DNA from 4 places in the Streptomyces sp. GbtcB7 genome. Region 2 is predicted to be linked to each of the others. Evidence: riboswitches for the same ligand, from Rfam matches in the RefSeq annotation. Region 2 holds a riboswitch; each other region holds the start of a gene.

Region 1 (7,812 bases), on a different contig from region 2:
CCGGGCCGACGAGTCGTTCGATCCGTATTCTTCGGATCATGGCCGCTCCGACTGCATATTCACTTATCGCCACTGACCTGGACGGAACGCTGCTCCGCGGCGACGACACCCTCTCCGACCGGTCCCGGGCCGCGTTGGAGAGGGTGGCCGAGGCGGGCGCCCGACACCTGGTCGTGACAGGGCGCCCGGCGCCGAGAGTACGACCGTTGCTCGACGAACTCGGCGGCGCGGGGCTGGCGGTGTGCGGGCAGGGGGCGCAGCTGTACGACGCGGCGGCGGACCGACTGCTGTGGTCGGTGACCCTGGACAGGGAACTCGCGGAGACCGCGCTCGGCAAGATCGAGGCGGAGGTCGGGCTGCTCTACGCCGCGGTGGACCAGGACGGCGTGGACGGGCTGACGCTCATCGAGCCGGGGTACGTGATGCCGCATCCGACGCTTCCGGCGGTACGGGTGCGTCACCGCGACGACCTGTGGACGGAGCCGATCAGCAAGGTGTTGCTCCGTCACCCGTCGCTGTCCGACGACGAGTTGGCCTCGGCGGCCCGGGGTGTGGTGGGCTCGTTGGCCACCGTCACCATGTCGGGGCCGGGGACCGTCGAACTCCAGCCATGCGGCGTGACCAAGGCGACCGGTCTGGCGCTCGCCGCCGCCCACCTCGGTCTCACTCCCGCCGCCACCATCGCCTTCGGCGACATGCCCAACGACATCCCCATGTTCGACTGGGCCGCCCGGGGTGTCGCCATGGCCAACGCCCATCCGGAGCTGAAGGCGGTGGCCGACGAGGTGACGCTGTCGAACGAGGGCGACGGGATCGCGGTGGTGCTGGAGCGGCTGTTCCCGTGCCGGTCGGATCGGTTCCGGGAGTCCGGAGAGCCCGGTGCGTCCCGGCAGCTCTCCGAGTCTCTCCGACCTCATCAACCGCATCAGCCCCGGCAGTCGTACCAGCCCTACCGGTCCAACCAGCCCCACCAGTCCTGTCAGTAGGGCCCGTTGACGTTGTCGATCGAGCCGTACTTCGCCGCCGCGTAGTTGCAGGCCGCCGTGATGTTCGCGACCGGGTCGTAGATGTTCATCGACGTGCCCGGCACGTGGTAGGCCTTGAACGTCGGGTCGATGACTTGGAGCAGGCCCTTGGAGGGGATGCCGGCCTTGGCGTTGGAGTCCCAGTTGTTGATGGCCAGGGGGTTTCCGGAGGACTCGCGCATGACATTGCGGTGGATGCCGTTGTAGGTGCCGGGGATCTTGGCGCGGGCCATGACGTCCAGCGAGTGCTTGATCCATCCGTCGAGGTTGTTCGCGTACGTCTTCGAGGTGGTGGGCGCCGTCTTCGCCTTGGTGGGGATTTGGACGGTTTTGGTGCCCACGGTCAGGGTGAGGCCCGGACGGAGCGTCGTCGGGTCGGGGCCTATGACCGCGCGGTTGGCGGCGTACAGCTTCGCCGCGCCGCCGCTCTTGGGGTACTTCTGCGCGATCTTGGCCAGGGTGTCGCCCGCGACCACCTTGTACGTGATGAGCTGGACATCGGTGGTGGTGGCCGTGGCGGCCTGCGCGCAGGTCGCGCCCACGAGCGGAAGGGCGAGTGCGACTCCGCCCATTCCCGCGGCGAGGATGCCCCGAGTGAGCATGCTGTGGATCTTGAAGCTGCGGTGCTTGCCTCGTGCGGACATGGCGAATTCCTCTCCGGCGCCTGCGAAGTGAGCTGTCGGGTTCGGGCGGGAGCTGCCCGGCCGCACGGTGTGTGCGACTTCACCCCTAGCCGTTCCGGTGTCCGGATCGGCGGCTTACCTGGGTCCCCCGCTCCTGCCGTGCGTGTGTGTGGGTGGCTGGGATATTCCGGTCGGCGGCAGGATTGGGCGGTCCGTCCGGATCGACGTGAACGTATGCGAGAGCACATGTCCGGAACAAGCCCTCATTTCCCGGTGTAGATCGCTTTCACCTGCGCAATATGAGGGCGAAAATGCCCGATTAATCCGGAACGTGACGCTCAACTTGCCTTATGCAAAGGGGGAGTCGTCAAGAGGGGATAAAGAGCCCACTCCGCATGGGAGTGACCCAATTCACGCGACCAAGCAGAAATAAAGCGGCACTGGCGGCAAAACGGACATCAGGCTTCGAGTGTCCAGGCCGGTGAGCCCGCGGGCGGAGCCGGGCGTACCTCCCACACGGACTGGTCCGTGTCGGGGTCGTCGTCGGGGAGCCGGCCGGTGTTGGGCTTGAAGTAGAGGCCGTAGGCCCAGTATTCGGGGAGTTCGTGGCACATCAGGTCCGGGTAGAGCCCGAACTCCTGCCCCGCGTAAGCCCTGTTGATCCTCGCCACCGCCTCGGCCCGGGGAATCCCGAAACGCGTGACCATCTCGTCGGCCATCTCGCGGAAGTACGCGAGCATCCCCTCGTCCAGGGCCATCAGGAACTCACCGGTCCGCGCCATGCTCCTCAGGGTTGCCCATGCCGCCGTCGGGCCTCCAGTCCGCCGTCCGGGGGATTCTTCTCTCCCACGTCCGATGGAAGACCACCTCGTTGCCGTCCTTGCAGATCAGCTCGTTCGAGGTGATGAACTCCCGGTCGTCGCAGCCGAGTTCGGAGCGTGTCTCGACCCGTGCGTCCCAGGGCAGCTCCGGGCGGTGCAGACGGATCGACCTCGTCGAGCGGGTACGGGCGGAGAGCGGGTCCCACTCGTCGATGGTGTACGTGTCCCGGGCGTCCTCCGTGCATTCGAGGCCGTCCGGGTGGACACGGGTGCCGTCCTGGCGGGGGTCGACCTCCAAACGCCACTCGCCCCTCGCCACGTCACGGGCGACCAGGCGTTCGGGGCGGGGCTCGTCAAGGGTGGCCGGGGACGTCACTCCCAGGGGTTCGGACTGCTCCGGCTCCTCGAAGGTGATCCTCGGGTCCGACTCCCTTGCTCGCACCGGAAGTTCGAGGGAACTGCCCGCCGGGTCCAGGATGAACCCCGCCGCCGAGCCCGGCTGGGGCCAGATCCACGGCCAGTAGGCGGAGGACAAGGAGAGCCGGATGCGGTGGCCGGACGGGAACGCGTAGCCGATGGCGGTCAGGTCGAAAACCACGTCCTCCGTAGAGCCCGGTTTCCAGGAGACCGCCTGGTTGGGGCCGTAGCGCGCTGACAGGTTCAGAGCACCCCGGGTCACCAGCGTCGAGGAACCGTCGGCAGCGACGTCGCACACCCGGGCGATCACCTGGCCCCAGGGGGAGTGGGACGTCAGACGGAGGCGGACCCTGGGGCGCCCCAGGATCCAGGTCTCCCCCGGGACCTCGAACTCGAAGCAGGCCGACCTCGCGTCCTCCTCCCGCTGGTTCGGCGGCAGGTCCGCGTCGTTCCCGACGGGGCGGAAGCGGCCCGCGTCCACGCCCGTGTGCTGAGGGGAGCGCACCAGCACCGGTGCGCCCCGCAGCGCGTACGCGATCGGGGTCACGGAGGGGGAGGGCCAGGCGGTGTCGCCCACCCAGCGGCCGGGGAGGGACGGGTACGTCGTCGCCGGGGGGTGTGCGGCCATGACGTAGGAGCGCAGGAGGGGCTGCGCCATGACGTCACGGTCGTTCACGCCGGGGTCCGGATCGTCGTTCACCTCGGGGTCCGGATCGTCGTTCACGCCGGGCCCTGGTTCGTCGTTCACGCCAGGGTCCGGATCGGCGGTCGCGCCGGGGCCCGGATTTTTGATCACACCGAGGTCGGGACTGAACACACCGAGGTCGGGATGGCCGATCGCGTCGGGGTCGGGCTCGGGCTCGGGGTCGGGCTCGGGGACGCTCGTAGCGGTCGGCCTGAGCCAGTGGTCCCACCACCCCAGCGTCTCCTGGAGGAAGCCGATCGCCGGGCCCGGCGGCAGGCCCCGGTCCGGGTACTGGTGGCACCAGGGGCCGATCAGGCCGCGCACGCGCTCGGCGGGAAGGCTCTCGACCAGCCGCGGCACCGTGTCGCGGGACGGGTCGTGCCAGCCGCCCACCGCGAGCACGGCGGCCCGGATCCCTCCGTATCCCCCGTCCTCGCGCACACCGGCGTGGCGCCAGTACGCGTCCCGGGTCGGGTGGGACAGCCACGTATGGATGAACGGCTCCACCGTCTCCAGGCGCTTCACCCACATGTCGCGCCACATCACCTGGCCCACGTGCGCCGGATCCGGCGGACGGGCGACGTCGGCGAGCGCCGTGGCCGCCCGGGCGTGCGTCTCGACGGCGAGGACGGAACCTCCCATGCGGTGCCCGTCGTTGTCATAGGGATCGTCGGTCGCGCAGACCGTGACGATCGCCTTGAGCGGTTCGGGCGCGAGGGCCGCGATCCGGAGGGAGGTGAAGCCGCCCCGGGAGATGCCGAACATGCCCACCGCGCCGCTGCACCAGGGCCGGTCCGCCAGCCAGTGGATCACTTCCACCCCGTCGGCCCGCTCGCTCTCCCCGTACGGGTCCGCCGGCGCGCCCTCCGAGTTGCCGAAACCGCGGGCATCCACCCGGACGGACGCGTAGCCGTGGCCCGCGTACCAGGGGTGGCGCTGCCAGTCGCGTGGCGCGGTCCGGTCGGTGAGCCGGTCCGGGAGATATTCGAGGAGCGCGGGGACGGGCGCGTCGGTCAGCGGGCGCCACGCGCGCGCGTGCAGGCGGGTGCCGTCTGGGAGAGGGATCCACAGATCCTCGCGAGTCGTCTCGTGCGAGAAGGACGTACGGATGTGCATGCTCATCACGGTGTCCTGGGTGATGCGTCCAATATCGGGTCATATCGACTGATCAAGAACATACCGCCCGTGATCCCGTACCGCCCGGGTGTGGGACTGTCTGCCGCTCGGGGGACATCGGGTGGCGGGGGAGAGGGAAGTCGGGAGGAAGTCGGCAGTGGGGACGGTGGGCGCTCGTGGTGATCGAAACGTGACCGGATACGCTGACTTGAGTGATGGCAGCGACACATCGACAAACCGTGTCATCGACCGAATGATCGACCGAGTTCGCCATGTGATCGTCAGCAGACAGGAGAACCTCTCGTGACCGTCGTCGGGCCGTTCGGGCTGAGCGTGCGGGACCAGGCTCTCGAAGCCGATGTCCAGGCCGGATTGACGGCTGTGGAGGAGGGCTTGCTCGAAGTCACCAAGAGCGAGGTCCCCTTCATCACAGAGGCCGCGCAGCACCTGCTGCGCGCCGGCGGGAAGCGGTTCCGTCCGCTGCTCGTGATGCTCGCCGCGCAGTTCGGTGACCCCTACGCGCCGGGTGTCGTGCCCTCGGCCGTGGTCGTCGAACTGACCCATCTCGCCACCCTGTACCACGACGACGTGATGGACGAGGCCGACGCACGGCGCGGCGTGCCCAGCGCGAACACCCGCTGGGGCAACTCGGTCGCCGTGCTCACCGGCGACTTTCTCTTCGCGCGCGCGTCCCACACCCTGGCCGACCTCGGGCCCGAGGCCGTCCGTATCCAGGCCGAGGCGTTCGAGCGGCTCGTCACCGGACAGATCCTGGAGACGGCGGGGCCGCGCGACGGGCGCGACCCGGTCGACCACTACCTCGACGTGCTCAGCGGCAAGACCGGCTCGCTGGTCGCCGTGGCGTGCCGGTTCGGCGCGATGATGTCGGGCGCCGACGAGACGGTCGTGGACGTGCTGACGCAGTACGGGGAGCGGCTGGGCGTCGCCTTCCAGCTCGCGGACGATGTGCTGGACATCGCCTCCGACTCGCACGAGTCCGGGAAGACGCCCGGTACGGACCTGCGCGAGGGCATCGCCACGCTGCCGGTGCTGCGGCTGCGTGAGCGGGCGGAGCGGCTCGGTCTCGCCGAGGACATCGCGCTGTGCGAGCTGCTCGACTCCGACCTCACGGACGACGACCGGCACGCGGAGGCGCTGGCCCTGTTGCGGGCGCATCCCGCGCTGGAGCAGGCCCGCCGTGACACCGTGCGGTACGCGGAGGAGGCCCGCGCGGCGCTCGTTCCGCTCCCCGAGTGCGATGCGAAGGCGGCGCTCATGGAGCTGGTGGACGCGGTGGTGCACCGGGCCGGATAGGTGCCCGGAGCGAGCCACTGACGTACGCCCTCCCCGGATCTCGGCGTACGCCCTTCCTGGTGCAGACGTGGGCCCTCCTCGCTGTGATGCACGTCACATTGTTGGATTGAGTCCAGGGTAGGAATCGGTCCGTACTCCCGTACAGAAGCTGACGCAGGGGGCGTCGGCTGCATTACGGGGAGAAAAAAGAATCATGGAATCGAACGCCACGTTCAATGCCATGTCGGACAAGCGCCGCAAGGGCCTGGTCATGGCCGGTGTCGCGGTGGCAGCCGCGGCCGGTGTCGCCGCCGCCGTCATTCCGGCGGTCGCGGCCGGCGGCAGCCACCGCAGTGACCACGGCGGCATGAGCCACTCGGCGCAAGGCGACCAGACCATCGTCGCGCAGAGCGGAGTCGTCGGCGGCAGCGGCGGCACCATCCTCGCCACCAGCCTCCGTGGCGCCAACGAGGTGCCCGTCCAGGGCGGCCCCGCCGTCGGCGACAAGGACGGCGCGGCGCTGGAGTTCATCAAGGTCAAGGGGGACAAGGTGTCCGTCGCCGTGACCTGGCGCGGCACCGGCAGGCCGACCATGCTCCACATCCACCAGGGCGCCAAGGGCACCAACGGCGGCGTCAAGATCGACTTCACCGAGCTGCTCGGCAGGATCAAGGGCCACCACGTGGTCGGCACCGTGAAGGTGAAGGATGCCGCCCTGCTGGAGCGGTTGAAGAACGACCCGGGGGCGTTCTACGCCAATCTGCACACCGCCCAGTTCCCGGGTGGAGCCGTCCGCGGCCAGCTCCACAAGGTCACCGGCTCCTTCGACTTCCGTGACGCCCTCGGCAACTTCCAGGCGTCCGTGGTCAAGGGCAAGCAGATCTACGAGTGCAAGCCCGCCGAGGGCGGTGGCTACGCCTTCGCTCAGCGTGACGTCGCGGCGCTGCTCGGTGGCGACATCGTGCACACGTTCGTGAAGCCCAACTCCGGTACACCGCAGTGGGTCGCGCCCGACCGCAGCGCGGTCACCGGAGCGGTGATCTCCAAGACTCCGAACGGCGAGAAGAACATCGCCGAGCTGGACCTCAAGGCCACCCGGTCCGGCAAGCACCGCGGTCTGCTGGCCGACACGCAGGAGATCCTGCGGCTCAACACGGTGGGCGGCGTCGCCCCGGCCGGCTCCTGCTCGCCGGGCGCGATCGTGGGCGTGCCCTACCAGGCGGACTACGTGTTCGTGCAGCGCTGACGGGTACCGGGGCTCTGTGAGGCTCAGGCGGTGGTTTCCCCAACCCCTACGGGTCGGGGGAGCCACCGCCTCCTCACGTCATACCGCAGGACTACGTGGAGTTGAGTCCGGGGTCTGACGCTTCTCGTCGGCCGATTTGGTCAGATTGAGAACACCACTCCTCACCGGTTCGGGTGAGAATGGCGGCTATAGGGGTGGAGTAGTGAGGACGGTAGGCCGCCGCCGACGACGGAGGTAAGGCACACATGGCACCGTACGAATCCGACAGGACCGCCGGGGCGGAAGGGCTGCCCGACGAGGCCGACGACGTCCGCGCAGGCCGGCGCAAGGCGGCTCGTTACGTCGTTCCGGTCGCAGTGGTGGGGGTGGCGGCCGCGACCATCGGGCTCGTCCCGGCGCTCGCCGACTCCGGCGACCCCAGCCTGCCGAAGATCACCGCAGAGCAGCTCATCGAGAAGATCGCCAAGTCGGACGTCCAGCAGCTGTCCGGCACGGTCAAGGTCAGCACCGATCTTGGACTGCCCAGCCTGGGCGGCCTGGAGAGCGGCATGCTGTCCGGCGCCACCAGGGGGTCCGGCGGCTCCTC
Region 2 (7,812 bases):
CTCGCCGGGAAAGCTAGGAGCCGTCTTTGTGGAATTCTTGTGGCCGGTCGGCGGTCGTGATCATCCAGTTGCGCGGGAACGGAAGCGTGGCCCCCGTGTCCGCGGTGCCGTCGCTCAGCGGCAGGGTGACCTCGACGCGGGTACCCGGACCCGTGGGCCGGTCCAGTACCCGGATCCCACCTCGGTGCAGGGCGATCTGCTGGGCGACCAGGGTCAGTCCGAGGCCGGAGCCGGGACTGTCCGGTCGGCGGCGGAAGCGTTCGAAGACCTCGGTGCGCAGCGCGGGCGGGATGCCAGGGCCCCGGTCTTCGACGACGAGGAGCGCGTCGGCGCCGCTCGCGCGCAAGGTCACCTCGACCTGCGGGGGCTGCCCGTCCGTGTGTCCGTGGACCAGGGCGTTGACGAGCAGGTTGTCCACCAGGCTCCGCAGTCCCGCCTCCCAGCCGTGTACGCGCAGCCTCGGTGCGCAGTGGCCGGTCACCCGTGCGTGCGGATGGCGTCGCCGCTGTTCCTCCGTGCTCGCTTCGACGAGGTCGGCGAGGTCGACCGGGCCGAAGGCGTCCGCCTCGACGAGGTCTCCGCGGCCGAGGTCGCGCAGCATGACGAGGACCCCGAGGAGGCGCGCGTGTTCGCGGCTCAGGTCGTGCAGCACTTCGTCGCGGTCGGGTCCGGCGAGCTCCGGATGCTCGGTGAGGATCTCCAGGTTGGTCTGCATGCTCATCAACGGGGTGCGCAGTTCGTGCGAGGCCGCCGAGGCGAAGGAGCGGGCGGTGGCCAGTGCCTCGGCGGTCCTGAGCGCCTGCTCGTCGTAGCGGGCCAGGACGGTCTGCAGGGTGTGTGCGAGGTCGTCGACCTCGGCGATCCGCGTCGGGGTGTGGTCCAGGCGGGTGGAACTGGAGCGGGGGTCGAGGCCGCTCGCCCGGCGTTGCAGACGGCGCAGCGGCGCGCTCGCCCGGGTGGCGACGGCCCAGGCGAGCAGCCCGGACAGCGGCGCGGCGAGCAGGGCGACGGTCACCGCGCGCCGTCGGACCAGGCGCACCTGGGTGTCGGCGGCGGTGTCGGACGCGAACAGCCACAGGGTGCCGCGCACACCGGGGCGCGCCCCCGTCACCCGGGTCGACAGGATCCGCCAGCTCCTGCCGTCGGCACGGAGGGTGACCGGCACGGGCGCCCTGGCGGGCAGCGCCACGTCGGCCGCCGGTTGCGGGCCGCCCGTGAAGGTCTCCTCGGGGCCGATCAGTCGTACGCCCACGTCCAGGGCCGAGGTGAACACCCGGCGCTCGCGGGCCTGCTCCACCGCCGCCGACCGGTCGGCGGCGCTCGCGCGCAGCAGACTCCGGGCGTCCTTGGCGACGGCCACCGCGCGCTCACGCAGATGCGTGTCCTGCTGATCGTGCAGATCCGCGGCGACCAGCCGCAGCAGCAGCCAGCCGGTGGCCAGTACCAGTACGGGCACGGTGGCGCCGACGGCCAGGGCGATCCGAGTGGAGAGTCTCACGGCCGCTCCCGCGGGTCGTCGTCGCGCAGGACGAAGCCCACGCCTCGTACCGTGTGGATGATCCGGGAGCGCCCCGACGTCTCCAGTTTGCGGCGCAGATAGCTGACGAAGGTGTCCACCGCGTCGGTGCGCACCTCGAAGTCGTAGCCCCATACGCGATCGAGGAGCTGGTCCCGGCTGAGCACGATGCCGGCGTTGCGGGCGAGGAAGTGGAGGAGTTCGAACTCGCGGCGGGTCAGTTCCACCGGCCGCCCGTCGAGGCTCACCCTGCGGGCGGCGGGATCCAGGAGCAGCCCGCCGGCCCGTACGGTGCCGCTGTCCCGTGGCGGCCTGCGCCGCAGCAGTGCCTCCAGCCGCAGGACCAGCTCCTGCAGGGCGAAGGGCTTGACGAGGTAGTCGTCGCCGCCCGCCTGCAGGCCCGCGATCCGGTCGGCGGTCTCGTCGAGTGCGGAGAGCATCAGCACGGGTACGTCGTTGTCCTCGTCCCGCAGTGCCCTGCACACCTCGATGCCGCTGAGGTCGGGCATCGAGATGTCCAGCACGATCACATCCGGCGGCGTCCGCCGGGCCACCGCCAGGGCCGGTCGGCCCCCGTCGGCCAGATCCACGGTGAATCCGCCGAGCCTCAGGCCCCGCTCCAGCGAGCGGCGGATCGCCGCGTCGTCGTCCACGACCAGGACACGGCCGCGCTGCCCACTCATCACCACTGTCCCTCCCCGCCACACCCCGGCGTACTGCCGGGGCCCGCCGCCGCCCATCGTGCATCAGCCACGACGGTCCCGGCCCCGAGGGGTGGACCAAGGGTTCGGTGAGAACCGTTCGGACCGGCCCCGGTCGGCGCGGGCCCGGCGGAGCGTGGCGGTTGCGCGGGGCCTGACCCGACGGTTGCATACGACTGTGTCGTCGATGGCCGACCCCGCACACAGCCGACGACCCGCCGAACCAGGCCTCCGTGCGGCCGGGCCCACCAGGGCCGGACTTCTACGACGTCCGTGGAGGAGCGATGGGTGTGGACACGAGCGCGCAGGTCGGCCACGGGAAACGGTGGGCGGCCAGGGCCGCGCTGGTCGCGGCGGCGCTGGCGGTGCTGCTGCCGCTCGGTTACGGAGGCGTGGACGGCGTACTGCTGCTCTTTGCCGCGCTCCTCGGCGTGGCCGTCACGGCGGCGGCGCTGTGGTGGGCGCTGACCCGGCGCGGCCCGCTCCGTTGGGTGGCGGCCGTGCTGGCGGCCGTCGCGCCCGGCGCCGTGCTCACCCTGTTCGCCGTGGCCGGGCTGCTCTGGGCCGTTCCCGTGTCCCTGGCACTGTGGACCGTGGCCGTCTGGAGCGGCCGGTACGCCCTGCGGAGCGACCGGACGCGCGCCCCGCGCCCGAAGGAACGCAGGGCACCACCGCCGCGGCGCCCCTTCCTCCTCATGAACCCGCACTCCGGCGGCGGCAAGGTGGCGAAGTTCGGACTGCGGGAGAAGGCGGAGCGGCTCGGCGCGCAGGTCGTGCTCCTCGACCCGGACAAGCACCAGGACGTCACCGCGCTGGCCCGGGCCGCCGTCGCGGACGGCGCGGATCTGCTGGGCGTCGCCGGCGGTGACGGTACCCAGGCGCTGGTCGCGGCCGTCGCCGCCGAACACGGTCTGCCGTTCCTGGTGGTCTGCGCCGGCACCCGCAATCACTTCGCCATGGACCTCGGCCTCGACCGCGACGACCCGGCCACCTGTCTGGACGCCCTCACCGACGGCGTCGAACTCCGCGTGGACCTCGGCTTCGCCGGCCGCCACCCGTTCGTCAACAACGCCTCCTTCGGCGCGTACGCGGCGGTCGTGCAGAGCCCCGCGTACCGCGACGACAAGATCGGCACCATCCTGGACCTCCTGCCCGACCTGCTCACCCGCCAGCGCGGGCCGCGACTGACCGCCCGCGCCGGCGACACGACGCTCGACGCCCCGCAGGCCGTACTGGTGAGCAACAACCCCTACCGCACCAACGATCCGGCCGGTCTCGGCCGCCGCGAACGGCTCGACTCCGGGCTGCTCGGTGTCCTCGGCATCACGGTGGACAGCGCGGCCGAGGCCGCCGCGCTCGTACTGGACCCCGCGCCGGACGGACTCGCGGTCCTGACCACCCGTGAGGTGGTCATCGACGCCGACCGCGCGGAGATCGAGGCCGGCATCGACGGCGAGGCCCTGGTCCTGCCCGCCCCGGTCCACTGCCGCGTCGAACCCGGCGCCCTGCGCGTCCGCGTCCCCAAGGAACGGCCCGGTGTGCCGGAGGCCCAACCCCCTTTGGACTGGCGCCGATTGCGCACGCTCGCGGCGACCATGGGGCGAACAGCGGTCGTACGACATCCTGGTCGTGGCCGGGACACGTAGACGAAGGTCACAATTACATATCGGACAGTTCGCGCTCCAATCTTCACACCAGGCACACAAATTGGCTAAGTTGGCGGTAGGCCGCACGACTCCCTCCGGCGAACCTCGCCGGGTCGCGCGACCTCCGCCGAATCCGGTGCCCCCGTGGCAACAGGAACCGGGACCCAACCGACCTTGGGGTGAATCGGCCCAACTGCCCGATCGGGCAAGGGCCGTAGGGCATGCCTTCCGGAATCTTCCGCCCGAACCCGACAGCCGGCCCGGTAGGCGGAGTACGGAAGGAGTACGGCTCCCATGGCGCCGGAACGAACCCCGCGCCCCGGAGGCAACAGCCTCCCTGGCATGCCCGACTCCGCACGCGCGACGGCCGCCCTCAGTGGCGCGGACGGTCCGAGCCGCGAGGAGGTGCAGCAGCGGATCAGCTCCCTCTACGACCAGGCCGAGAACGCCGTCGGGTTCGTCAACGGGACCCGCGCGATGACCACGGGGAGCCGAAGCCGCGTCAACCCGGCGCCGGAAACCGCGCGCAGGCGCCGCGACCCCGCCCTCGACGACATCACCAAGACCTGGTTCGACGCGGCGCGCACGCAGCTGGGTCCGTCCGCGCCGGCCAGGCTGCCGGCCGACCGGATGCCGAACCGCCCGGCCGAGGCGCGGCCCACGGGCCCGGCGAAGCGGCCGGAGGACGGGCTCACCAACCGTGGGCGGGAGTTGACCGCCCGCCCCGTTCTTGAGTTGACCGCGGGCCCCTCCGCCGAGGCGGCCGCCGGGCCCGTGGCCGAGTTGACGGGCAGGGCCGTCGCCGCGCTGCCGGCCGCGCCGGAGCCTGCGCCGCAACCCGCGCAGGAGGCCGCCACGGCCCTGCTGCCCGCGCTGCCCGCCGGACCGGGGCAGTCCTCGTTGAAGACGTCCAAGGAGAAGATCCAGCGCAAGCTGGCGCTGGCCCGTGAGTTGGTGTCCAAGCACGCCGCACGGTGGAACCCCGGGCCCGCGGCGATCGAGTCACGTCCGGCCGAGGGTGTCTGGCCCACCCCGGAGGACCAGGCTCGCCGGCAGGCCGCGGAGGAATGGCAGCGACAGCAGTCGACCGCTCTCGGCCCGGACATGTCCCTCGGCACCGGGATGCCTCTCGGCGCGGACATGTCCATGGGTACGGGGATGCCGCTCGGCGCGGACATGTCCCTCGGCGCGGGGATGCCCCTGGTCGCGGGCATGCCTCCCGGCGCGGACATGTCCCTCGGCAGAGGCGTACCGCCGGCCACGGACATGTCCATGGGTGCGGGGATGCTCCTCGGTGCCGACATGTCCCTCGGCGCGGGGATGCCCCTGGCCGCGGGCATGCCCGTAGGCACCGGCGCCTACACCGGCGCGGTCAACACGGCCGTCGGCGCGGTCGGCGCCGCGGAGTCGGCGTACGGCGGGAAGGCCGCCAAGGCCCTCGCCTTCGCCCGCGAGCAGATCGGCAAGCCGTGCGTCTGGGGCGCGACCGGGCCGGACTCGTACGACTCCGCCAGCCTCGTCCAGGCCGCCTGGAGGGCCGCCGGGGTCGCACTCCCGCGCACCGTGCACGGGCAGGCGACCGCCGGTGCGGCGATTCCCCTGACCGACATCCAGTTCGGCGACCTGATCTTCTTCTACGACAACGTCAGCCACGTCGGCTTCTACACCGGCAACGGCATGATGATCCACGCCCCCAGCCCGGGTGCCTCGATACGCGAAGAGTCCATCTTCTTCGCCGGACAGAAGGCGATCCACAGCGCGCTGCGCCCGGCGTGACGGATGCAGCGACGTCTCCAGCGCCTCAAAGCACACATAAGGCACTGGAACGGCCAAAGTTCCGCAATAGGGGATGTACGTGATCCACGCGGGCCTCGCCGCCCGACCGGCCACCTGCGCTGACCATACTGGGAGGCCACGCCGCCTCCCACCGCAAAGTGACTCATGCCCAAGCCCTCCACCGCCCGCGCCACCGCTCCGGAAACCGTCTGGCTGGCCGGCGGGCGCCACGTCGGGCCCGCCCCGCAGGAGATCCTCAGGGAGAACCTGCGGAGGCTGAAGGCCGCCGAGACGATCCACGACTTCCTGGAGGCGGAGGACCCCTCGAACCCCGAGGGGCATGTCTTCGAGGCGCGCTGGCTGGTCGACGACGCCGTCCCGGTTCGCGCACGGCTCACGACGGACGGACGCGAACACGCCGCCGAGGGAACCCGCTGGACGCTGGTGGCCGAGGCGGAACGGCCCTGGGACCTCGCGTGGCCCTCTCCCGCGACCATGTTCTGGCCCGAGGGACAAGAGGTCCCCTGGGACCACGACATCGTGGCCGGGCTCCGCCTGCGGGACATCAACCCGCTGCCGCAGGAGGACAAGGCACTGCGCCGCCTGCTCAAGGAGGCCGCGCAGCACAGCTGGAGCATCAACGTCGTCATCCACGAGGCGATGACCACCGACGAACGCGGTCGCCTCCCGCTGGCCCGGCTGCTCCCGCCCGGTCTGCGTCACCGGGTCGTGGAACACCGCGCCGCGCCCGAGCAGTTCCAGGCGGTCAACTGGGCGCTGTACGACCTGGGCGTACGGGTGCCGCGCGGCGGCGCCGTGATTCTGCCCGGCTCCCCCGCCCGGCCCGGGTACGACGAGCAGGACTGCACCGTACGCAGCGTGTTCCTCGACGGCTCGGAGCCGACGGAGCTCCTGGAGAAGGTCGTACGGTACGCGGCGCTGCCCCGGCCGCTGCCGGAAACGGCGGAGGACGCCCTCGCCGGCCTCCGGGAGGAGTGGAAGCTGCTGACGCTGGAGGAGGCGCGGGCGCTGGTGGCCGTCTACGCCGAGGCACTCGACGCCATGACGAAGTCGCGCGACCAGTACCGCGAGGCGACCGAACTCGCGCATGCGGCGCTGGCCGAGCTCCGAGACCTCCGGACGACGGCGTCCGGTGCGCACGAGACGTCCGCCGGTCAGGAGGGCAACCCGCTCCACCAGCTGACGCGGACGTTCCAACGGGTCGCGGGCACCGTACGGGCACGGCGCGTGGCCCGCGACGACGGCCCGGACCGGGGCACCGACACGGGAACAGGCACCGGCACGCCCGAGAACGGGCCCGGCAGGGGCGAGTGATCGCTACCGGAAACCGGCGCCGACCCGAGGTCACCCTCTGAAACCGGCGTGTCGCGGCGCGCCCGCTCGCGTCACGCACCTCGCCAGAGGTTGGCGAACGCCGCGTTCTCGATGGACCGGCGCTGGCGTACCGCTTCCAGTTCCATGACCGCGTCGTTGACGGCGGCCAGCACGGTCGTCACCGCGTCGTCGGTCACGACCGGCACGTCCGCGCCCTGCTCGGCCGGAATCCCGACGGCCGCCGCGAGGGAGACGAGGACGGGCTCGTCGGCGGCCCAGCGGTGCAGGGCCCGGCGCCGGGCGGGCGAGTCGACCACGACCATCCGGACGGCTCCGAAAAGCAGTCGGCGTTGACGTTGCCGGGTCAGCTGACCGTCCGCCTCGAGGGCGGCCAGATGGACCGCGGCCAGGCCGCGCCCCCTGCGCCACAGCCAGTCCTCGACCGGCTCGTAGGGCACCTGACGTACGAGTGAGGACGCCGCCTCGGCCAGGAGGCGGTCCTCCGTCGTCGGCTCCGGGGCCGGCACGAGGCGGTCGCCGTCCAAGTGGACGGCGTCAGCGGCGAGGAGGTCGATCACCTCGGCTCCGGCGAGGGCGAGGGAGAGGTCGCCCTGCCCCACGGGGCGGTCCGGGTCCACGTCCATGGCGGTGATCAAGAGGTCCCTGGCCGTGGTCATAGATGGCTCCCCCACACAGTCTCCGGAGGGGCAAGCCTACGATCTTCGGCGGGGAAAGCCTACGAACCTCCACCGCTCGGCGCGGGTGCGCGCGGAGCGGAGCAGGGGGGGGGGCGGGCCCCCCCCCGCCGGCCCCCCCCCCCCGCGGCCACGCCCCCCCC
Region 3 (7,812 bases), on a different contig from region 2:
AGGGTGCGCGCGGCCGCCGCGGCCTCGTCGGGCGTCGGCGCGGGCAGTGCCCGGTGTACGTCGATGCCGTACCGCCCGAGCAGCACGCAGGCGTCCTCGGGGGCGAGCGTCAGTCCCGAGCCCCGGGAAAGCAGCTCGTCGATCTGCTCGGCGGCGCCCTTCTCGTCGATGTCCTCGTACTCGGGGACCTTGCCGGGGTCGGCCACCTCGCGCCGCCACTGGGCGTACTTCACGGCCTCGCCGAGGGCACGGACGGCGCGCTCGGCGGCGGGGTAGGCGGGGATGAGCCGGGGGCTCGCCTCCGCGGGGCCGCTGACCGCGGTGGCCGGGCGTTCGGCGGGACGGGGTGCCTGGCCCGCGCCGGGTGCCGTGGACGCCGCCTGTGGTGCGGTGCTGGCCGCCGCCGACAGGGCCTCCGCGAGCCCGCCGAGCTCGACGTGCACCACGAGCACCGGCTTCGCCGGGGCCGAGGCCGAGGCCGATCGCAGGGCCTCCGCCAGGGCCGCGTCCTGGGCCGACGTCTCCCCCACGGCCGGTATGGCGGTCACCACCACGGCGTCGCACCTGTCATCGGCGAGGGCTTTCGTCAGCGCCCGGTGGAAGTCCTCCGCCGAGGCCGCCGTGGTCAGATCCAGCGGAGGAAGCGGTCGCAGTCCTTCGGCGAGGCACGCGTCGAAGGTCAGCAGCCCCAGGGACTCCGAGTTGCCGAGGATCGCCACCCGGGGTCCGGCAGGGAGCGGCTGGCGGGCCAGCAGAAGCCCCGCGTCGACCAGCTCGGTGATCGTGTCGACCCGGATCACCCCGGCCTGCCGCAGCAGCGCGGACACGGTGGCGTGCGGCAGCCTGGTGGCCCGTACAGCGTGCCCCTGGGGAGCGGCGGCGTGCCGCGCGCCCTGGACCACGACCAGCGGCTTGGCGGCCGCCGTCCGCCGGGCGAGCCGGGTGAACTTGCGCGGGTTGCCGATGGATTCGAGGTACATCAGGGCGACGTCGGTGTCCGGGTCGTCGTACCAGTACTGGAGCACGTCGTTGCCGGACACGTCCGCCCGGTTCCCGGAGGAGACGAAGGTGGACACTCCGGTCACGCCGGTGACGCCGCCGCCGCGCCGGTGCAGCCGGGACAGCAGTGCGATCCCGATCGCGCCGGACTGGGCGAACAGGCCTATCCGCCCGGGGCGCGGCATCTCGGGCGCGAGCGAGGCGTTGAGGCGCACTTCGGGGGAGGTGTTGATGACCCCGAAGGCGTTCGGTCCGATGATGCGCATCCCGTACGTACGCGCCTGGCGGACGAGTGCGCGCTGGCGCTCGCGTCCGGCGGGGCCGCTCTCGGCGTACCCGGCGGAGACGACCACGAGGCCCTGCACCCCGTGCTCGCCGCACTCCGCGACGACTTCGGGGACGTACGGCGCGGGTACGGCGACGACCGCGAGGTCGACGGGCTCGGCGATGTCGCGGACGGAGCGGTGGGCCGGGACGCCGGCGAGCTCCTTCTCCTGGAGTGCCTTGTTCACGGCGTACAGCCGCCCGGTGAAGCCGGCCGCGCGCAGGTTGTCGAGGACGCTGCGTCCCACTCCGCCGGGGGTGCGGCCCGCTCCGATGACGGCGACCGAGCCGGGCGCGAGCAGTCGCTGCACGGACCGCGCCTCGGCGCGCTGCTCCCGCGCGCGCTGCACGGCGAGCGAGCGGTCGGTGGGTTCGAGGTCGAACTCCAGGCGTACGACGCCGTCCTCGAAGTGCCGCTTCTGCTGGTACCCGGCGTCCGTGAACACCTTGATCATCTTGGTGTTGGCGGGCAGTACCTCGGCGGCGAAACGGCGGATGTCCCGCTCTCTGGCGACGGCCGCGATGTGCTCCAGGAGGGCCGAGGCGACGCCGCGGCCCTGGTGGGCGTCCTGCACGAGGAAGGCGACCTCGGCCTCGTCCGCGGGTACCGAGGCGGGCCGTCCATCGGCATTAATACGGTCATAGCGTACGGTGGCGATGAACTCGCCGCCGACCGTGGCCGCGAGTCCCACCCTGTCCACAAAGTCGTGGTGCGTGAAGCGGTGGACATCCTTGGCGGACAGGCGCGGGTAGGGCGCGAAGAAGCGGTAGTACTTCGACTCGTCCGAGACCTGCTCGTAGAAGCTCACCAGCCGCTCGGCGTCGTCGACGGTGATGGGCCTGATGCGGGCGGTGCCGCCGTCGCGCAGCACCACGTCGGCCTCCCAGTGGGAGGGGTACTCGTGCCGGTCCGACGAGGTCTGCATGGGCCCCAGAGTACGGCTCGCGTCCGACAACGGCGCGAGGCAGGCTAGGGGCACCGAAGTCGGATCCAGGCCGGGATCCGACGCGGAGTTCGGGACGGGAACAACACCCTGCCCGGACTCGCTTCACGTTGTGGAACACTGGTCTAGACAACCCTGAACACCTGAAGGGCAGCATCACATGGCTGAGCGCCGCGTCAACGTCGGCTGGGCCGAGGGCCTCCACGCCCGTCCCGCCTCCATCTTCGTCCGGGCGGCCACGGCCTCCGGTATCCCCGTGACGATCGCCAAGGCGGAGGGCAACCCCGTCAACGCGGCCTCCATGCTGGCGGTCCTCGGCCTGGGCGCCCAGGGCGGCGAGGAGATCGTCCTCGCCTCGGACGCCGAGGGCGCGGACGCCGCGCTCGACCGGCTGGCGAAGCTGGTGGCGGAGGGTCTCGAGGAGCTCCCCGAGACCGTCTGAGAAAGAGCCTCCGAGCGGGGTTCCTCAATTGATGGCGGGAGTGGCCTTCGCACCAAAAGACCCGCCCCGCGCGCATTCGAAGGGCTCGCCTGAAAACATCGGGCGGGCCCTTCGCTTTTTCCAATTGCGGGCAGCAGAAATAATCCCCCGCGAATTACCCCTCTTTGTATACGGCGCCGGTGTTAATGACGCACGCCCGTCATGTTTACGGGATGTTGCGAAGTCCTCACACGTTCCGGACGATCTCCCCCACCGGGAAAACGCAGCCGGTGAGCGACCGTCGCACGCTCGGCGTGCAGCGCCGTGACGGCCCGCGCCCGCTCGCTGTCGCCGCGCGCCACCGCGTCCACGATCCCGCCGTGCTCCGCCCAGGACTCCGCCGGATTGGCCGGCGCCTCGACCGCGTACATCCAGGCGATCTTGTGCCGCAGCTGGGCCAGCGTGGAGGTCAGCGCGGGGCTCCCGGAGGCCTGCGCGAGAGTCTCGTGGAACCAGCCGCCGAGCGAGCGCAGATCCTCGCTGTTCCCCCTCCTGGCCCGCTCCTGACCCAGTCTGACCAGGCCTCGAAGCACCTTGAGGTGGGCCTCGGTGCGCCGCTGAGCGGCCCTCGCGGCGCCCAGCGGCTCCAGGAGCATGCGCATCTCGAGCAGGTCCGCGGCCTCCTGCTCGGTGGGCTCCGCGACGCACGCGCCCGCGTGCCGACGGGTGACGACGAAGCCCTCGGCCTCCAGCGTGCGCAGGGCCTCGCGCACGGGGACCCGCGAGACGCCATAGCGTCGCGCGAGCAGTTCCTCGGTGAGCCGGCTGCCGCGCTCGTAGACACCCGCGACGATGTCGTCACGGATCGCCGTGCATACCGAGTGCGCGGGAATGCGCATGACCGGACCTCCGCCTTAATCCCCGCGAAACGCGGTCGATTGACGCTTGTTCAGTGACTCTATTGCAGAGAACCGGAATTTCCGATGGCGGGCCGGAATCCATGGATATTTTTTGGACAGACAGTCGTTCGAAACGACGAAGCCCCGGCTGGAGGGAGCCGGGGCTTCGGAAGTGTTGACGCCGGTCGTCAGACGTTCGGGGTGTGCGAGCGTCAGACGTTCACGCCGTGCGAGCGGAGATAGGCGACCGGGTCCATGTCGGAGCCGTACTCCGCCGTCGTACGGGCCTCGAAGTGGAGGTGCGGCCCCGTGGTGTTCCCGGTCGAGCCGGAGAGGCCGATCTGCTGGCCCGGGGTGACCGTCTGCCCCACGGAGACACCGATGGACGACAGGTGGCCGTACATCGTGTAGGTGCCGTCGTGCATCTTCAGGACGATCTGGTTGCCGTACGCGCCACCCCAGCCGGCCGTGACGACCGTGCCGGAGCCGACCGCGTGGACCGAGGTCCCGGAGGCGGCGTGGAAGTCGACGCCCGTGTGGCTGCCGGAGGACCAGAGGCTGCCGCCGGTCTTGTAGCCGGTGGAGATGTACGAGCCGGTGATCGGCAGGACGAAGGTGTTGAGGCGCTTGCGCTCGGCGGCGCGGGCGGCACGCTCCTTGGCCTCGCGCTCCTTCTTCGCCTCCTCGGCGGCCCTCTTGCGCGCGGCTTCTTCGGCCTTCTTGCGCGCGGCTGCCTCGTCGGCGGCGCGCTGCTGGGCGGCGGCCTGCGCGTCGATCTGGGCGGCGACGTTGTCGCCGAGGGTGACGGCCTGGGTCAGCCCGGTCTGCTCGACGGAGGCGTCCGCGGCGAGTGCCGGGGCGGCCAGGGTTCCGATGACACCGGTGGTGGTGAGCGCGGCGACGCCGACAGCGTTCGTGGTGGAGCGCTTCACGCGGCTCGGACGGCGGTGTTTCCCGGGGCCACAGGTGAACGCCATGTAGGGGCTGATCCTTTCCTTCCCTCTCGCCTACCGGGTTAGCTGACGGGTTCGGAGCAGGAAGGTCTCCTACGGACCCCCTCCAGGGAGGGCGTCCGATTCACCCCAGGGACTACGTGTGGGTCCCCGGCTCCCCTGGCTCGCGCCGTACGGGGACTCGGCGATGACTGTCCGGTGCCGCGGGCGCGGCGCACTGCCTGACGAACAGCCGCACCGACGCTAGACGGGGCGTCTTTCAATCAACAAACGGATCACGGCTTTTGTAGTGCATGCCACAGGGCAGACAGGCAACCTCCCTACCAATACGGACATCTTGGGGATGAAGTCCGAGCGAGAACCCGAGCGGAAATCCGATCAAAAAGGGGCCCGGGCGACTCTTCAGTCACCCGGGCCCTACGGAGTCACGCTCGTCCGCTCCGCGTGCGGCTCGGCTTACAGCCGGCCCCCACTGAGCCGCTGAACCTCTACTCCGTGAACCTCTACTCCGCCGAAACGACGGTCACTTCACCGATTCCGAGGGCCTTGACGGGCTCCCGGATCTGCGCGGCGTCGCCGACCAGGACGGTCACCAGACGGTCCACCGGGAAGGCGCTCACGGCGGCCGCGGTGGCCTCCACGGTGCCGGTCGCGGCGAGCTGCTGGTACAGCGTCGCCTGGTAGTCGTCCGGCAGGTACTGCTCGACCTGGTCCGCGAGCGTGCCCGCGACGGCCGCCGCGGTCTCGAACTTGAGGGGCGCCACCCCCACCAGGTTCTGTACGGCGATGTCGCGCTCGGCGTCCGTCAGGCCCTCTGCCGCGAGGGTGCGCAGTACCTTCCAGAGGTCGTCGAGCGCGGGGCCGGTGTTCGGGGTGTCCACGGAGCCGCTGATGGCGAGCATCGCGATACCGGTTCCGTCCGGCGCGGCGCGCAGGACCTGGCCGAACGCCCGCACACCGTAGGTGTAGCCCTTTTCCTCGCGCAGGACGCGGTCCAGGCGCGAGGTGAGGGTGCCGCCGAGGCAGTACGTGCCGAGCACCTGGGCGGGCCACACACGGTCGTGCCGGTCGGCGCCGACACGGCCGATGAGCAGCTGCGTCTGGACCGCGCCGGGGCGGTCCACGATGATCACACGGCCGGTGTCGTCGGCGGCCACTGACGGCACGGGGCGCGGCTCGGCGGACGAACCGGTCCAGTCGCCGAGCGTCTCGGCGAGCAGCGCGTCGAGGTCGACACCGGTCAGGTCGCCGACGATCACGGCGACGGACGTGGCGGGACGTACGTGCTTGTCGAAGAAGGCGCGTACGGCCGCCGAGTCGATCTTCTGGACGGTCTCCTCGGTGCCCTGGCGCGGGCGCGACATGCGCGAGGTCGCCGGGAACAGCTCCTTGGAGAGCTCCTTGGCGGCACGCCGGGCCGGGTTGGCCGTCTCGTGCGGGATCTCGTCGAGCCGGTTGCGCACCAGCCGCTCGACCTCGCTCTCCGCGAACGCCGGTGCCCTCAGGGCGTCGGCGAGCAGCCCGAGCGCCTTGGGCAGGCGCGAGACGGGCACTTCGAGCGACAGCCGTACGCCGGGGTGGTCGGCGTGCGCGTCGAGGGTGGCGCCGCAGCGCTCCAGCTCGGCGGCGAACTCCTCGGCGGAGAGCTTGTCGGTGCCCTCGGAGAAGGCGCGCGCCATGATCGTGGCGACGCCGTCGAGGCCCGCGGGCTCGGCCTCCAGCGGCGCGGCGAGCAGCACCTCGACGGCGACGACCTGCTGGCCGGGGCGGTGGCAGCGGAGCACGGTCAGGCCGTTGTCCAGCGTGCCGCGCTCGGGCGCCGGGAAGGCCCAGGGCTTGGGCTGACCCGCCTGGGGCTGCGGGTGGAAGTCCATGGTGGCGAGCTCGGTCACTTCGCCGCCTCCTCGTCCTCTTCGGTGGTGTCGGCGGCGACCGGCTCGTACACGAGCACCGCGCGGTTGTCGGGGCGCAGGCGGGCCTTGGCGACCTCCTGGACCTCCTCGGCCGTGATGTCCAGGACGCGCTGTACGGCCGTCAGGGCGAGTTGCGGGTCGCCGAACAGGACGGCGTACCGGCACAGTTCGTCGGCGCGGCCCGCGACCGTGCCGAGCCGGTCCAGCCACTCGCGCTCCAACTGGGCCTGGGCGCGCTCCATCTCCTCGTCCGTGGGGCCCTCCTCGGCGAACCGGGCGAGCTCCGCGTCGACGGCGGACTCGATCACCGGGACCTCGACGTCACCGGACGTCTTCACGTCCAGCCAGCCCAGGGAGGGCGCTCCGGCGAGCCGCAGCAGGCCGAACCCGGCCGCGACGGCGGTGCGGTCGCGGCGTACGAGCCGGTTGTAGAGCCGGGACGACTCGCCGCCGCCGAGGATGGTGAGCGCCACGTCGGCCGCGTCGGCCGCGCGCGTGCCGTCCTCCGGGAGCCGGTAGGCGGCCATCAGGGCGCGCGCCGGGACCTCCTCCTCGACGACCTCGCGCAGCTGCTCGCCGATGACCTCGGGCAGCGAGCCGTCGCGCGGGGCGGGCTTGCCGTCGTGCCCGGGGATGGAGCCGAAGTACTTCTCGATCCAGGCGAGCGTCTGCCGCGGGTCGATGTCCCCGACCACGGAGAGCACCGCGTTGTTCGGCGCGTAGTAGGTGCGGAAGAAGGCGCGGGCGTCCTCCAGGGTCGCCGCGTCCAGGTCCGCCATCGACCCGATCGGGGTGTGGTGGTACGGGTGGCCCTCGGGGTAGGCGAGCGCGGTCAGCTTCTCGAAGGCGGTGCCGTAGGGCACGTTGTCGTAACGCTGGCGGCGCTCGTTCTTGACGACGTCCCGCTGGTTCTCCATGGACTCGTCGTCGAGTGCGGCCAGCAGCGAGCCCATGCGGTCGGCCTCCAGCCAGAGGGCGAGCTCCAGCTGGTGGGCGGGCATCGTCTCGAAGTAGTTGGTGCGCTCGAAGCTGGTCGTTCCGTTCAAGGAGCCGCCCGCGCCCTGCACCAGTTCGAAGTGGCCGTTGCCCTTCACCTGGCCGGAGCCCTGGAACATCAGGTGCTCGAAAAGGTGAGCAAGGCCGGTACGGCCCTTGACCTCGTGCCGTGAGCCGACGTCGTACCAGAGGCACACCGCCGCGACCGGGGTCAGATGGTCCTCGGAGAGCACCACGCGCAGGCCGTTGGCCAGGCGGTGCTCGGTCGCTGTCAGGCCGCCGGAGCCTGCCTCAGCTGTGGCCGTGTGACCCATGGGCATGTACGTCCCTTCGATCGCGGAAACTGCAGAATTCCTGCCGGTC
Region 4 (7,812 bases), on a different contig from region 2:
CGAGACCCGGTGTCCGGCGTTGATCTGCGCGTACGTCGTGCGCGGCAGCGAGATGCCCGCGGCGCGGTACGCGGCCTGTGCCAGGCCCGAGCAGTCGAAGGCGTCGGGCCCGGTGGCGCCCCAGACGTAGGGGCTGCCGAGCTTCCCGTAGGCGTACGCGACGGCCTCCGCCGCACGCGAGTTGGGTGCCGCGACGGAGCCGGGCGACGACACCGGGCCGAGGTCCCGCACGGCGGAGCGCGAGGCGCGCTGCCCGGCGCTTCCCGTACCCCCGGCGCCCCCGGCCGCTCCCAGGTCCCCGAGCTGCGCGCGCTGCTCGTCGGTGAGCCGTGACAGCAGCTGCCGCGCCGTGTCCAGCTTCCCGGTGATCGTCTTCTTGGCCCGCTTCAGCTCCGCCTGACGCGACTTGAGCGAGGCCAGCTCGACATGCGCGGCCCCGCGCAGCTGCTCGATCTCCCGCAGCTGCTTGCGCACCCGGGCCACGGCCTCCGCCTGCCGGCTGCCGGCCCGCTCGGCGAACGCGGCCCCTTCCAGGTACTGGTCGGGGTCGTCGGAGAGCGCGAGTTGCAGCGCGGGGTCCAGGCCTCCGCTGCGGTACTGCGCGGCGGCGATCGAACCCAGCGCGTCCCGAGCCGTGTTGAGCCGGTCCTCCTTGCGCGCCGCCTCGTCGCGCAGCGCGTTCAGCCGCTGCTCGGCCTTGTCGGCCTTGTCCTTCGCGCCGTCGTACTTCTGGGTGGCGACCTCCGCCTCCTCGTACAACTTGTCCACCTTGGCCTTCACCTGTGCCGGCGACAGCTGCGGGTCCGCGTGCCCCGTCCCGTCGAAGCCCGTCGCCGTGGCCGCGCCCGCGAGGGCGATGGTCGCGGCGGTGCGGGCCGTGTTTCCACCGAGCGAGCGCTGTCTGGGCTTTCGGTGCGCTGCCACGAGGGCCCACATCCTTCCCGGGGACTTGCCTACGACCGCCGGGTACGAGCGCGGTCAATGGGGACACGTCCGGCGGCGGCCCACACAGGGGGAGCGGGCCGCCGCCGGACCTTTCTCGGCGGTGGTGTCCGGCTGCCGCCCCTGGCCCGGGCGGCGGTGGGGAGCCGGTCACCTGGTGGAGGACGCTAAACCTGAGAGTGATGTCCCGGTAACGTCATGTACGGAAGTGGCGCCACTGGATCGCGGGGCGACCGTATGTGACCGTGATCCCGGCCCGGCGCGGTCGACTTCACGCGGTGTGATGACCGATGGGGCGGTTCCGGGACAATCGGTGGTTCCCAGGTGGTACGGGTCTACAGGGGGTGGGCCGGTGACAAGAGGGGTCAGGGCCGCCGATTAGGCTCCGGCTCCATGGACGTACTCATCCATCTCTTCGTCGGCCTGCACATCATCGGCATCGCCTCGCTCCTCGGCGGTTTCCTCACCCAGATGAAGGCGATGGGCCAGGGCACCGCCCGGTTCGTCCCCGCCATGCTGCACGGCGCGCTGACCATGCTGGTCACGGGCGTCGCCCTCGTCGGCCTCAACCAGGCCGACGACCACTCGGTCAACACCATCAAGATCGGCGTGAAGCTCGCCCTGCTGATCGTGATCCTCGGACTCGTCTATGTGAAGCGGGACGACGAGAAGGTGGACAAGGGCCTGTTCGGGCTCGTAGGGCTCCTCACGACCGCGAACATCTTCATCGCGGTGCTCTGGACCTGACGGCCCCCCGAAGGCCCCCACGGACGGCTACGGCGCTTCCGGACACCCGACGGTCACGGCGGCTTCCAGACGCCTGACCGCTACGGCTCCCGCGGACGCCTGACCGCTACGGCCGCCACCGCCAGCCACGCCGCGACCGAGATCCACAGCAGCACCTGCCCGAGCCCCCTGAGCCAACCGACGCCGATGGCGGCCGCGACCGACAGCGCCGCCACCGCCGTCATCCCCAGCGGGAACACGGTCGCCCAGCGCAGCACGTCGTAGCGCGGTCGGGGCCACAGGGCCTCCGCCACGGCCAGCACGCAGTACGAGCCGAGGACGAGCACGAGCAGCGCCTCGGTCACCCAGCGCAGCACGCCGTTGTCGTCGTTGTTCCACAGGTAGATGTTCGCCTGGTACGCGAGGATCAGCTTCGACCCCGCCAGCGCCGAGATGGCGAGCGCGCCGCCCGCGACCCACTGGTCCCCGGCGCCCGTGGCGACCTCGCGGTAGTCGAAGTAGAACAGCGCCGCCGCGTAGAGCACGAGCCCCAGCCAGAACAGCACCAGCGCGGTGTGCGCGAGCCAGTCCGTGTGCGTCGCGGCGGCGAGCGTCGCGCCCAGCACCGCGAGCCCCTGCGTGGCCACACAGCCGAGGAACACCGCTCCGGGCATGCGGGGCCGCCATTGCCGTACGACCAGGAGGAGCAGCCCCGGCCAGAGCGCCGCCGACAGGGCGAGCAGGGCCTCGGCCGACACCTCCCACCCCAGCGTGACCAGCCGCGTGCCGAGCACGGTGGTCGCCGCGACCGCGGTGAGCGCGCTCGGTGTACCGGCCTCCGTCAGCCATCGCTCCCGCTCCCGCAGCAGCCGTACGACGAAGGCCGCGGCGAGCCCGAGCCAGCCGACGGCCGCGAGGGCCAGCACGATCCGGGACAGGATCTCGTAGCCGGTCTGCTCCAGCCCGATCGAGATGATGCCGGTGGCCAGGATCGCGGCTCCGGCGCCCGGCGGACTCTGCGCCCACCAGGTGCGCAGGCCGGTCCACCGGGTGCCGGGCGGGGAGATGGCTGACATGGGCCCGATGCTAAGGACCTTCGAGCGGGTTGGCGGCGGGCCACGCGCGCGTGGAGCTCGATGAGCCCCACGCGCGCGCGGCGGGCGTCGAGGCGTTAGGCCGGACGCACCACGCTGTGGATGATCGACTCGCCGCCGTAGAAGATCGACTCCTCGCGGACGTACGCGCCCGGCTTGGGGGCGTGGATCATCATGCCGTTGCCGATGTAGAGGCCGACGTGGCTGATGTCGTCGTAGAAGAAGACGAGGTCACCGGGCTTGATGTCGGAGAGCGGCACCGTCGTGCCCGCGTTGACCTGGTCCCAGGTGGTACGCGGGAGATCGACGCCCGCGGCCTTCCAGGCGGCCTGGGTGAGGCCGGAGCAGTCGTAGGAGCCGGGCCCGGTCGCGCCCCAGACGTACGGCTTGCCGATCTGGGTGCGGGCGAAGGCGAGGGCCTTGTCGGCCTTGGCGGTGTACGAGGAGTCGGTGGCCGAACTCCCGGTGGTCCCGGTGGTGCCGGTGGTCGCGGAGGTCGTCTGCTGCTGGGCGGCCGCCTCCTGGGCCTTCTTCTCCGCCGCGGCCTGCTGCTGCGCCAGCTCAGCCGCCTTGCGGTCGGCCGCTTCCTGCTTCTTCTTCTCGATCGCCGCGAGCCGCGCCTTCTCCTCGGCGGTCAGCTTCGAGAGCAGGTCGCGCGCCTCGGCGAGCTTGCGCTGCACGTCGGCCTTGGACGTCTTCAGCGCGCTCTGCGTCGTGGTGAGCGTCTGCAGGCTCTGGGAGGCCTCCGCGCGCTTCTTGGTGGTGGCGGCCTGCTCGGTGATGTAGTCGTCGACGGCCACCTTCTGGCGGCTGGTCAGCCGGTCCATCAGCTGGGTCTGGTCGAAGTAGTCCTGCGGATTGTCGGCCAGCAGGAGGGTCGCGGTGTCGGGGGCGGAGGCACCGGTGCGGTACTGCGCCGCGGCGAACGAACCCAGCTCCTCGCGCGCGGTGTTGAGCTTCTCGGTGCGCTGGGCCACGTCGTCGAGGAGGGAGTCGACGCGCTTGCGCTGCTGCGCGGTCTTCTCCCTGGTCGCGTTGTACTTCTCGGTCGCCGCCTCGGCCTGGTGGTAGAGGTCGTCTACCTTCTTCTCGACCTCTTCGATGCTCGGCTTGGAGTCGGCCGAGGGCGCGGCGTTCGCCGTCTGGGAGAGCAGGGCCACGGAGGTGAGGGCCGCCGTGGCGAGGGCGGGGGTCCGTATACCCGCTATGCGCGTACCCGTAGGACTCCACTTGCGATGCGACGCCAAGAGAGGCGACTCCTTCCGTCTTCCGCCTACCGAGTTAGCTGTCGGGTTCGGGCGGGTGATTCCGGAAGGTTTGCCCTACGGTCCTTGTCCCAGCGGACAGTTGGACCGATTCACCCCAAGGTCGGTTGGGTCCCCGGCTCCGGCTGCCGTACGGCGCACCGGACTCGGCGGAGGCCGCACGGCCCGGCGATGTTCGCCGGTTGGGTCGAGCGGCCTGCCCGGCACGCTAGCCAACTCATAAGTGTTCTGTGAAGTTTGATGTGCGATATGCCCGATACATTTTTGTGACCTTGATCCTGAGGGCCATTGATCGGGACTGACTGTGGCTGACCGTAATGAAACGATCCTGAACGGTGACGGCGTCCGCGGCGGAAAGGGCGACGGAAAGAGATCATGCGCGGTCACGGAAAGCGATCATGCGCGGTCGCGGAAAAACCGGTCGGGTTTCCAGGGTGGCCGCGGGTTGTCAGTGGGGCCGCCTAGACTCGGAGAGCGATGAGCAGCCTCTTTGATGACAGCTTTCTGGCGGACCTCCAGCCTTCCGGGGCCCACGAGGAAGAGCCCCCGCCGCCGCCCGAGGACGGGGCGCCGGAGCCGCTTCCGGACGACCTGTTCGGCGGCCGCTTCGACGTGCCCGCGAGCCGGGACGCCTACTACCGCGACGGCGCGCACCGCCCCGCCGTGGACCCGGCGGCCCTGCTGGACGGGTTGAACGAGAACCAGCGCGCGGCCGTGGTGCACTCCGGCTCCCCGCTGCTCATCGTGGCCGGCGCGGGCTCCGGCAAGACCCGGGTGCTCACCCACCGCATCGCCCATCTGCTGGGCGAGCGCCATGTCCACCCCGGCCAGATCCTCGCGATCACCTTCACGAACAAGGCCGCGGGCGAGATGAAGGAGCGCGTCGAGCAGCTCGTCGGCCCGCGCGCGAACGCGATGTGGGTGATGACCTTCCACAGCGCGTGTGTGCGAATCCTGCGCCGCGAGAGCAAGAAGTTCGGCTTCACCTCCTCGTTCTCGATCTACGACGCCGCCGACAGCAAGCGGCTGATGGCGCTCGTCTGCCGTGATCTGGATCTCGATCCCAAGCGCTTCCCGCCCAAGTCCTTCAGCGCCAAGATCTCGAACCTGAAGAACGAGCTGATCGACGAGGAGGACTTCGCCGCCCAGGCCGCCGACGGCTTCGAGAAGACCCTCGCCCAGGCCTACGCGATGTACCAGTCGCGGCTGCGCGAGGCCAACGCGCTCGACTTCGACGACCTGATCATGACCACGGTCAACCTGCTGCGCGCCTTCCCGGACGTCGCCGAGCACTACCGGCGCCGCTTCCGCCACGTCCTGGTCGACGAGTACCAGGACACGAACCACGCGCAGTACGCCCTGGTCAGGGAGCTCGTCGGCCCGGTCGCCGGTGACCGGCCCGAGGACGTGCCGCCCGCCGAGGGCGAGCTCGAGCCCGCCGAGCTGTGCGTCGTGGGCGACGCCGACCAGTCGATCTACGCCTTCCGCGGGGCGACCATCCGCAACATCCTCCAGTTCGAGGAGGACTACCCGGACGCGACGACGATCCTGCTGGAGCAGAACTACCGCTCCACCCAGACGATCCTGACCGCCGCGAACGCGGTCATCGAGCGCAACGAGTCCCGCCGCCCCAAGAACCTGTGGACCAACGCGGGCGCCGGTTCGAACATCACCGGCTATGTCGCCGACACCGAGCACGACGAGGCCCAGTTCGTCGCCGACGAGATAGACCGTCTCACCGACGCGGGCGAGGCCAGGGCGGGCGACGTCGCCGTCTTCTACCGGACGAACGCCCAGTCCCGTGTCTTCGAAGAGGTCTTCATCCGCGTCGGCCTGCCCTACAAGGTCGTCGGCGGCGTCCGCTTCTACGAGCGCAAGGAGGTCCGGGACGTCCTCGCGTACCTCAGGGTCCTGGCCAACCCCGAGGACTCGGTCCCGCTGCGCCGCATTCTGAACGTTCCCAAGCGCGGCATCGGCGAGCGCGCCGAGGCCATGATCGACGCGCTCTCGCAGCGCGAGAAGATCAGCTTCCCGCAGGCGCTGCGCCGCGTCGACGAGGCGTACGGGATGGCGGCGCGGTCGACGAACGCCGTGAAGCGGTTCAACACGCTCATGGAGGACCTCCGCACGATCGTCGAGTCCGGCGCGGGCCCGGCGACCGTCCTGGAGGCGGTCCTCGAGCGCACCGGCTACCTCGCCGAGCTGCAGGCCTCGACCGACCCGCAGGACGAGACCCGGATCGAGAACCTTCAGGAGCTCGCCGCCGTGGCCCTGGAGTTCGAGCAGGAGACCGGCGAGGGCGAGGGCGAAGGCACGGGGGCGGGCGCTGCTGCGGGTGCGGCGGCTGCTGGTGCTGGTGCGGCGTCCGGTGGGCTCTCCGCGTTCCTGGAGCGTGTCGCGCTCGTCGCCGACTCCGACCAGATCCCGGACGAGGAGGACGGCAACGGCGTCATCACGCTGATGACCCTCCACACCGCCAAGGGCCTGGAGTTCCCGGTCGTCTTCCTCACCGGCATGGAGGACGGCGTCTTCCCGCACATGCGCGCGCTGGGACAGGTCAAGGAGCTGGAGGAGGAGCGGCGCCTCGCGTATGTAGGCATCACGCGCGCGCGGGAGCGGCTGTACCTCACCCGTTCGTCCATGCGCAGCGCCTGGGGCCAGCCCTCGTACAACCCGCCGTCCCGTTTCCTGGAGGAGATCCCGGAGACGCACCTGGAGTGGAAGCGCACCGGCGCGACCGCTCCCATGCCCTCGGGGCCCGTCTCCGGTGTGGCTGCCTCGCTGTCGTCCTCGCGTTCGCGGTCCGCGGCGTCCGGCGCCTCCGGCTTCGCGACACGCCGCGGGATCTCCGAGAAGCCGGTGGTCTCGCTCGCGGTCGGCGACCGGGTCACCCATGACCAGTTCGGCCTGGGCACCGTGGTCGGCGTGAAGGGAACGGGTGCGAACGCGGAGGCGACGGTCGACTTCGGCGAGGCGAAGCCGAAGCGGTTGCTGCTGCGGTACGCGCCGGTGGAGAAGCTGTAGTTCTACGGGGCGGCAGCTTGGCGCCCGGCGACGGCGTTCGGTCACGTCGTCGGGTGAGGGGCCGGTGGGTTACGTCGGGCCCGAGGCCTCGTGGGTTACGTCGGGTCCAGGCCGTGGCTGCGCAGCCACGGCAGCGGGTCGATCGCGGAGCCGCCCGCGGGGCGGACCTCGAAGTGCAGGTGCGGACCGGTCGAGTTGCCGGAGTTCCCGGAGAACGCGATCTGGTCACCGGCCTTCACGACCGTCCCCGACGGAACCTTGTAGCTGGAGAGGTGGCAGTACCAGGTCTCCGTGCCGTCCATCGCGGTGACGATCGCCATGTTCCCGTACGCGCTGTTCCACTGCGTCCGCACGGTGCCGTCGGTCGCGGCCATCACCGGCGTGCCGTACGACACCGGGAAGTCGATGCCCGTGTGCACGGACATCCAGTTGATGCCGGCCTGGCCGAAGTAGGCGCTGAGGCCCCTCTGCGTGACCGGGAGCACGAATTTCGGCCGCAGCCGCTCCTTGCGAGCCGCTTCCGCCGCCGCCTTCTGCTTCTCGGCGGCCTGCTGAGCCTTGAGGTCGATACGTTCCTGCGTCCGGCTGGCCCGGTCGGCGAAGTCGTCCGCGCCCGCGGAGAGGCTCTGGAGCTGGGTGTCCAGTTTGTTGTTGGCGGCCGACGGCTTCACCGCGGTCCCGTCGGCCGCGCTGAGGGTTGTGTTGTCCTTGCTGTCGTTCCCGCCGATGGTGCCCACGGAGGCGGCGGCGATCCCCGCGAC

Evidence for each region. A riboswitch is a leader RNA that binds a small molecule or an ion and turns the genes downstream of it on or off. The one in region 2 is predicted to bind cyclic di-AMP.
Region 1: it holds a riboswitch for cyclic di-AMP, as region 2 does, so the genes downstream of both, KVT44_RS22455 (transglycosylase SLT domain-containing protein) here and KVT44_RS13375 (C40 family peptidase) in region 2, are expected to answer to the same signal.
Region 3: it holds a riboswitch for cyclic di-AMP, as region 2 does, so the genes downstream of both, KVT44_RS04775 (M23 family metallopeptidase) here and KVT44_RS13375 (C40 family peptidase) in region 2, are expected to answer to the same signal.
Region 4: it holds a riboswitch for cyclic di-AMP, as region 2 does, so the genes downstream of both, KVT44_RS42405 (C40 family peptidase) here and KVT44_RS13375 (C40 family peptidase) in region 2, are expected to answer to the same signal.

The regions. Positions count from the first base shown of each region.
Region 1 is NZ_JAGXJM010000013.1:160,026-167,837, forward strand. It holds partial or broken gene KVT44_RS22450 (HAD family hydrolase) at 39-842, shown strand; gene KVT44_RS22455 (transglycosylase SLT domain-containing protein) at 980-1,669, opposite strand; cyclic di-AMP (ydaO/yuaA leader) riboswitch at 1,674-1,834, opposite strand; gene KVT44_RS22460 (hypothetical protein) at 2,107-2,430, opposite strand; gene KVT44_RS22465 (CocE/NonD family hydrolase) at 2,414-4,693, opposite strand; gene KVT44_RS22470 (polyprenyl synthetase family protein) at 4,991-6,001, shown strand; gene KVT44_RS22475 (CHRD domain-containing protein) at 6,195-7,226, shown strand; gene KVT44_RS22480 (DUF2092 domain-containing protein) at 7,472-7,812, shown strand, end outside.
Region 2 is NZ_JAGXJM010000006.1:321,637-329,448, forward strand. It holds gene KVT44_RS13360 (HAMP domain-containing sensor histidine kinase) at 14-1,498, opposite strand; gene KVT44_RS13365 (response regulator transcription factor) at 1,495-2,199, opposite strand; gene KVT44_RS13370 (diacylglycerol kinase family protein) at 2,502-3,863, shown strand; cyclic di-AMP (ydaO/yuaA leader) riboswitch at 3,979-4,149, shown strand; gene KVT44_RS13375 (C40 family peptidase) at 4,206-5,639, shown strand; gene KVT44_RS13380 (hypothetical protein) at 5,805-6,974, shown strand; gene KVT44_RS13385 (GPP34 family phosphoprotein) at 7,046-7,651, opposite strand.
Region 3 is NZ_JAGXJM010000002.1:433,853-441,664, forward strand. It holds gene KVT44_RS04760 (bifunctional GNAT family N-acetyltransferase/acetate--CoA ligase family protein) at 1-2,249, opposite strand, end outside; gene KVT44_RS04765 (HPr family phosphocarrier protein) at 2,428-2,709, shown strand; gene KVT44_RS04770 (GntR family transcriptional regulator) at 2,892-3,587, opposite strand; gene KVT44_RS04775 (M23 family metallopeptidase) at 3,800-4,564, opposite strand; cyclic di-AMP (ydaO/yuaA leader) riboswitch at 4,577-4,737, opposite strand; gene KVT44_RS04780 (pitrilysin family protein) at 5,044-6,432, opposite strand; gene KVT44_RS04785 (pitrilysin family protein) at 6,429-7,769, opposite strand.
Region 4 is NZ_JAGXJM010000036.1:17,423-25,234, reverse strand. It holds gene KVT44_RS42420 (C40 family peptidase) at 1-924, opposite strand, end outside; gene KVT44_RS42415 (hypothetical protein) at 1,336-1,689, shown strand; gene KVT44_RS42410 (tellurite resistance/C4-dicarboxylate transporter family protein) at 1,770-2,744, opposite strand; gene KVT44_RS42405 (C40 family peptidase) at 2,840-4,009, opposite strand; cyclic di-AMP (ydaO/yuaA leader) riboswitch at 4,017-4,189, opposite strand; gene pcrA (DNA helicase PcrA) at 4,505-7,051, shown strand; gene KVT44_RS42395 (peptidoglycan DD-metalloendopeptidase family protein) at 7,147-7,812, opposite strand, start outside.